2 linked regions of the Phenylobacterium zucineum HLK1 genome follow. The protein of the gene in region 1 interacts with the protein of each later gene in a pairwise test. Links are inferred from orthologs where the notes say so. Each region holds a gene or a part of one and is shown in the gene's direction. Other genes may lie near its edges.

The links.
Region 2: the proteins of PHZ_RS04975 (region 1) and purT interact in binary tests that used the Escherichia coli proteins (3 or more experiments, as listed by UniProt). The link is inferred for Phenylobacterium zucineum HLK1 from one-to-one orthologs.

What each region holds. Positions count from the first base shown.
Region 1 is NC_011144.1:1,002,561-1,005,687, forward strand. Bases 197-3,010 are described here. They hold PHZ_RS04975 (polyprenyl synthetase family protein), read left to right. Parts: upstream 197-1,071; coding sequence 1,072-1,950; downstream 1,951-3,010. Other genes in these bases: PHZ_RS04965 (alkaline phosphatase PhoX), read right to left, coding at 197-686; PHZ_RS04970 (exodeoxyribonuclease VII small subunit), read left to right, coding at 830-1,072; dxs (1-deoxy-D-xylulose-5-phosphate synthase), read left to right, coding at 1,977-3,010. Outside these bases: more of PHZ_RS04965, read right to left, coding at 1-196; more of dxs, read left to right, coding at 3,011-3,127.
Region 2 is NC_011144.1:3,619,445-3,622,663, forward strand. What follows is about bases 54-2,959. They hold purT (formate-dependent phosphoribosylglycinamide formyltransferase), read left to right. Parts: upstream 54-861; coding sequence 862-2,058; downstream 2,059-2,959. Other genes in these bases: tkt (transketolase), read left to right, coding at 54-857; gap (type I glyceraldehyde-3-phosphate dehydrogenase), read left to right, coding at 2,256-2,959. In the rest of the region: more of tkt, read left to right, coding at 1-53; more of gap, read left to right, coding at 2,960-3,219. UniProt on the Escherichia coli protein: Involved in the de novo purine biosynthesis. Catalyzes the transfer of formate to 5-phospho-ribosyl-glycinamide (GAR), producing 5-phospho-ribosyl-N-formylglycinamide (FGAR). Formate is provided by PurU via hydrolysis of 10-formyl-tetrahydrofolate.

The sequences.
Region 1 (3,127 bases):
CCGGTGCGGGGATCGGTGGCGGTCGCCTCGTGGCGGAACCGGCCCATCGCCTTGATCGGCTGCGGGTCCACGAGCACGCGGGCGGCGGACGGCACCTCGAACACCCAGCCGTGGTCCTTCGCGCCCTGGCTGCCCGCTTTTTGGACCGTCTCTTCGCAGGTGAGCCAGGAGCCCTCGGGCGTGACCCCGCCCGCGCAGTTCAGCATGGTCCCGGCGAGGCTGAGGTGGTGCGAGACGAGGCGGCCCTCGCGCACGTCCCAGACGAGGGTCGTGGTCCCGCCGGCGAACGGCCGATCGCCGATGCGGTCGAAGACGCGGGCCGGATCGATGCGGCCCGCCAGCGCTCCGTCGCGGCCGAACGCCGAGCGCTCCAGGTCGGCGGGATAGACTTCGTGGTTGCGGACCAGGGCGACCCGGCCCTCGCCGGCCGGGAAGGCGCCCATGCCGTCCATGCGGCCGGGGGTGAGCAGTCCGTCGTCCATCGGCTGGCCGAACTCGGAGACCACCTTGTAGGAGAAGCCCGGGGGCAGGTCGAAGACGCCGGCCGGGTCCGGGACGAGGTCGCCGTAGCCGATGGCCTCGCCGCGGGAGGCCTCTGGCGTTCCCTGGGCGAAGGCGTGCGACAGACCCGCGAAGGCGACGGAGGTGGCGGCGAAGCCGAGGAAACGGCGGCGGGAAACGGACATGATCGGATTGCACCCCCTGACGTCGCCGGGCTATCCGCCCAGGATTGCAGCCTGATGACGGAGTCGCGGCCGCCCGCCTGCCTTAGCGGGTGGACCGGGCCCGGCGCCAGTTCTAGGTTCGTCGCAGCCTTCCGAGGGGACCCATGTCCGAGCCCGCCGACATCGCCGCCATGACCTTCGAGCAGGCGCTCGCCGAGCTGGAGCAGATCGTCGCCCGTCTGGAGTCGGGCCAGGCGCCGCTGGAGGATTCCATCCGCATGTACGAGCGCGGCGCGGCCCTGAAGGCCCACTGCGAGACGCGGCTCGAGGCCGCCCGGCTGCGGGTCGAGAAGATCGTCATGGGGGCCGGCGGCGCGCCCGCCAGCGAACCCGCCGAGTTCGGCTGATGGATCTGTCGCGGCGCGTGGCCGAGGCCGCCGACCTGGTGACGGTGGCCCTCGACGAGCTCCTGCCCCGGGGGGAGGGGCCGGAAAGCCGCCTGACGGAGGCCATGCGCTACGCGGCCCTGGGGCCCGGCAAGCGCCTGCGCACCTTCTTCGCCCTGGAGACCGGGCGGATGTTCGACCTGGACGACCGGCCGGTGCTGCGCTCGGCCTGCGCGCTGGAATGCATCCACGCCTACAGCCTGGTCCACGACGACCTGCCGTGCATGGACGACGACGATGTCCGCCGCGGCCGGCCCACGGTGCACAAGGCCTACGACGAGGCGACCGCGGTGCTGGCGGGCGACGCGCTGCAGACCGCCGCCTTCGAGATCCTGGCCCATCCCGACACCCATCCCGACGGCGGGATCCGCGCCGAGCTGGTGGCGCGGCTGGCCCACGCGTCCGGCGCCCGCGGCATGGCGGGCGGTCAGATGATCGACATCCTGGGCGTGCGCGAGGACCTGGGCGGCGTCGCGCGGATGCAGCGGCTGAAGACCGGCGCGCTGATCGCCTGCGCCTTCGAGCTGCCGCTGGTGCTGGCCCGGGCGATGGACGGCGAGCGGCACGCCCTGATGAACTTCGCCCATGACCTGGGCCTCGCCTATCAGATCGTCGACGACCTGCTCGATGCCGAGGGCGACGAGGCGGCCATGGGCAAGGCGGCGCGCAAGGACGTCGAGAAGGGCAAGGCCAATTTCGTCACCCTGCTGGGCGTGGACGCCGCCCGCGAGCGCCTGGGGGTGCTCGCCGGCCAGACCAAGGCGCACCTGGATCCATTCGGCCGCCGGGCCGATTTCCTGCGGGCCAGCGTCGATTTCGTGTTAGAGCGCCGGCAGTAGCCGCAACCGCCCCCAAAGCGTTTCCTATGCCCCCTGTCACGCCCCTGCTCGACACGGTTTCCTCGCCCGCGGACACGCGCGGCCTCTCGATCGCCCAGCTGCGCCAGCTGGCCGACGAGGTGCGTGCCGAGACCATCGACGCCGTCTCGCAGACCGGCGGGCACCTCGGCGCGGGCCTCGGCGTGGTCGAGCTGACCGTCGCGCTGCATCACGTTTACGAGACTCCCAAGGACATCCTGATCTGGGACGTCGGCCACCAGGCCTATCCCCACAAGATCCTTACCGGCAGGCGCGACCGGATCCGCACGCTCCGCCAGGGGGGCGGCCTGTCGGGCTTCACCAAGCGGGCCGAGAGCGACTACGACCCGTTCGGCGCGGCGCACGCCGCCACCTCGATCTCGGCGGCGCTCGGCTTCTGCGCCGCCCGCGACCGCGAGGGCCGCGACAACAAGGTGGTGGCCGTCATCGGCGACGGCTCGATGAGCGCGGGCATGGCCTACGAGGCGATGAACAACGCCTACGAGACCACCAAGCAGCTCACCGTCATCCTGAACGACAACGACATGTCCATCGCGCCCCCAGTGGGCGGGATGAGCGCCTACATGGCCCGGCTGGTGTCGGGCGGCGGCTACCAGTCGCTGCGCAACCTGGGCAAGGCCGTCAGCCGCGCCTTCCCGCGCCCGCTGCAGGAGGCCGCGCGCAAGGCCGAGGAATACGCCCGCGGCATGGTGACGGGCGGCACGTTCTTCGAGGAGCTCGGCTTCTACTACGTGGGCCCGATCGACGGACACGACATGGACGCCCTGGTCCACGTCCTGCAGAACGCCCGCAAGATCGACGACAAGCCCGTGCTGGTCCACGTGGTGACCCAGAAGGGCAAGGGCTACGCCCCCGCCGAGAAGGCCGCCGACAAGTACCACGGCGTGGTCAAGTTCGACGTGGTCACCGGCGCCCAGGCCAAGTCCCAGGCCGCCGCCCCCAGCTACACCAAGGTGTTCGCCCAGGAGCTGGTCAAGCACGCCGAGCGCGACGAGCGGGTGGTGGCGATCACCGCCGCCATGCCCTCGGGCACCGGGCTCGACCTGTTCGGCCAGCGCTTCCCGGAGCGCACCTTCGACGTGGGCATCGCCGAGCAGCATGCCGTGACCTTCGCCGCCGGCCTGGCCGCCGACGGCAT
Region 2 (3,219 bases), 2.6 Mb from region 1 along the record:
CGGCCGACCTGACCGGCTCGAACAACACCTTCGTCAAGAACACCCCGATCCTGGACGCGCCCGACTACGCCGGCCGCTACGTGAACTATGGCGTGCGCGAGTTCGGCATGGCCGCCGCCATGAACGGCCTGGCCCTGCACGGGGGCGTCATCCCCTACGGCGGGACGTTCCTGGTCTTCACCGACTACAGCCGCCCGGCGATCCGACTGGCCGCACTGATGGGCATCCGGGTGATCCACGTCGGCACCCACGATTCCATCGGCCTCGGCGAGGATGGCCCGACCCACCAGCCGGTCGAGCACCTGGCGTCCCTGCGCGCCATGCCGAACGTCAACGTGTTCCGCCCCGCCGACGCGGTGGAGACCGCCGAGTGCTGGAAGCTGGCCCTGGACGCCAAGGCGACGCCCTCGGTGCTGGCCCTGTCGCGCCAGAAGACCGCCGCCGTCCGCACCCAGCCGATCGGCGAGAACCTGTCGGCGCGCGGGGCCTACCAGCTCGCCGCCGCCACCAAGCCGGCGCTGGTGACGATCTTCGCCAGCGGCACGGAAGTGCCCGTGGCGCTCGCGGCCCGGGACCTGCTGGAGGCCGAAGGGATCGGCGCCCGCGTCGTCTCGGTCCCCTGCTTCGAGCTCTTCGAGGCCCAGCCCCGGGACTACCAGGAGACCCTGATCGGCGAGACCGACGTGCGGGTGGCGGTCGAGGCCGGCGTGCGCATGGGCTGGGACCGCTTCATCGGCTCGGACGGGGTGTTCGTGGGCATGGAAGGCTTCGGCGCCAGCGCTCCGGACAAGGCGCTCTACAAGCACTTCGGCATCACGGCCGAGGCCGTGGCGGCGGCGGCCAAGGCGAAGCTGTAGGACGATGCGTCTCGGCACGCCGCTCTCGCCGACCGCGGTCCGGGTGATGCTGCTGGGCTCGGGCGAGCTCGGCAAGGAGGTGGCCATCGAGCTGCAGCGGCTGGGCTGCGAGGTGATCGCCGTCGACCGCTACGCCGACGCGCCGGCGATGCAGGTGGCCCATCGCAGCCACGTGGTGACGATGACCGACCCCGCGGCCCTGCGGCGCGTGATCGAGGCCGAGCGGCCGCACCTGGTGGTCCCCGAGATCGAGGCGATCGCCACCGACGAGCTGGTCCGCATCGAGGCCGAGGGGCTGGCGAGCGTCATCCCCACCGCCCGCGCCGCCCAGCTGACCATGAACCGCGAGGGCATCCGCCGGCTGGCCGCCGAGGAGCTGGGGCTGCCCACCAGCGCCTACGCCTTCGCAGGTTCCGAGGCCGAGCTGGCCAGGGCCGCGGCCGAGGTGACCGGCTTTCCCTGCTTCGTGAAGCCGGTGATGAGCTCGTCCGGCAAGGGCCAGTCCTATGTGGAGAGGCCCGAGGAGATCGCGGGCGCCTGGCGCTACGCCCTTGAGGGCGGCCGGGTGGAGCAGCCGCGGGTGATCGTCGAGGGCCGCGTGGACTTCGACTTCGAGATCACCCAGCTCACCGTCCGCAGCCTGCGGGAGGGCAAGGTCGAGACCAGCTTCTGCGCCCCGATCGGCCACCGGCAGGTCAAGGGCGACTACGTCGAAAGCTGGCAGCCGCAGCCGATGTCCGAGACGGCGCTGGCCCGGGCCCGCGAGATCTCGGCGGCCGTCACCGAGGCCCTGGGCGGACTGGGGATCTTCGGCGTGGAGCTGTTCGTGAAGGGCGACGAGGTCTGGTTCTCCGAGGTCTCGCCGCGGCCGCACGATACGGGCCTCGTCACCCTGGCCGCCCAGCATTTCAGCGAGTTCGCCCTGCACGCGCGGGCGATCCTGGGGCTGCCCACCGACGTCTCCCTGCGCGAGCCGGGCGCCAGCGCCGTCATCTACGGCGGCATGGAGGCCAAGGGGATCGCCTTCGAGGGCGTCGCCGAGGCCCTGGCCGTGCCCCACGCCGACCTTCGCCTGTTCGGCAAGCCCGAGGCCTATGAGCGCCGCCGAATGGGCGTGGCGCTGGCGAGGGGCGGCGACGTGGACGAGGCCCGCGCCCGGGCCCGCGAGGCGGCCGGCAAGGTCCGTCCCATCAAAGGTTAGCCGCGGGAACAGGCTTGACCTTTGGGCATTGAAACGGCGGCGCTGGTCAGGGGACCGGCGCCCCCGCCATTCATCCGGCAATCCATTGTCGCCATTCGTGTTCTGGCCTTTCCGGCCCGGGGGGTTGACTTCCCACCCCCCGGCTAGAAGAACGCCCGGCACACAGCGCCAATACGCCGCACTCAGGAGATCCACGCATGCCCGTCCGCGTCGCCATCAACGGTTTCGGTCGCATCGGCCGCCTGGTCCTGCGCTCGATCGTCGAGCATGGCCGCCGCGACATCGAGGTCGTCGCGATCAACGACCTGGGCCCGGTGGAGACCAACGCCCACCTGCTGCGCTACGACAGCGTGCACGGCCGCTTCCCGGCCGAGGTGAAGGTCGTGGGCGACACCATCGAGGTCGCCGGCTACGCCCCGATCAAGGTGACCGCGGTGCGCAATCCGGCCGAGCTGCCGCACAAGGACCTGGGCGTCGACATCGCCCTGGAATGCACCGGCATCTTCACCTCGAAGGACAAGGCCTCGGCCCACCTGGAGGCCGGCGCCAAGCGGGTGATCGTTTCGGCCCCGGCCGACGGCGTCGACAAGACCATCGTCTACGGCGTGAACCACGAGACCCTGACCAAGGACGACCTGGTCATCTCCAACGCCTCGTGCACCACCAACTGCCTCGCGCCCGTGGCCAAGGTCCTGCAGGACCTCTGCGGCATCGAGCGCGGCTACATGACGACGATCCACTCGTACACGGGCGACCAGCCGACCCTGGACACCCTGCACAAGGACCTCTACCGCGCCCGCGCCGCGGCCATGTCGATGATCCCGACCTCGACCGGCGCCGCCAAGGCCCTGGGCCTCGTGATCCCCGAACTGACCGGCAAGCTGGACGGCAGCTCGATCCGCGTGCCGACTCCGAACGTGTCGGTGGTCGACCTGAAGTTCGTCCCCGGCAAGAAGGTGACGGTCGAGGAGATCAACGCGGCCCTGGAAGCGGCCGCGAACGGCGCGCTGAAGGGCGTGCTGGCGGTCACCAAGGAGCCGCTGGTCTCCATGGACTTCAACCACAACCCGGCGTCCTCGACGGTGGCCCTGCCGCAGACCCAGGTGATCGACGGCGGCCTCGGCCGCGTCCTGTCCTGGTACGACAACGAGTGGGGCTTCT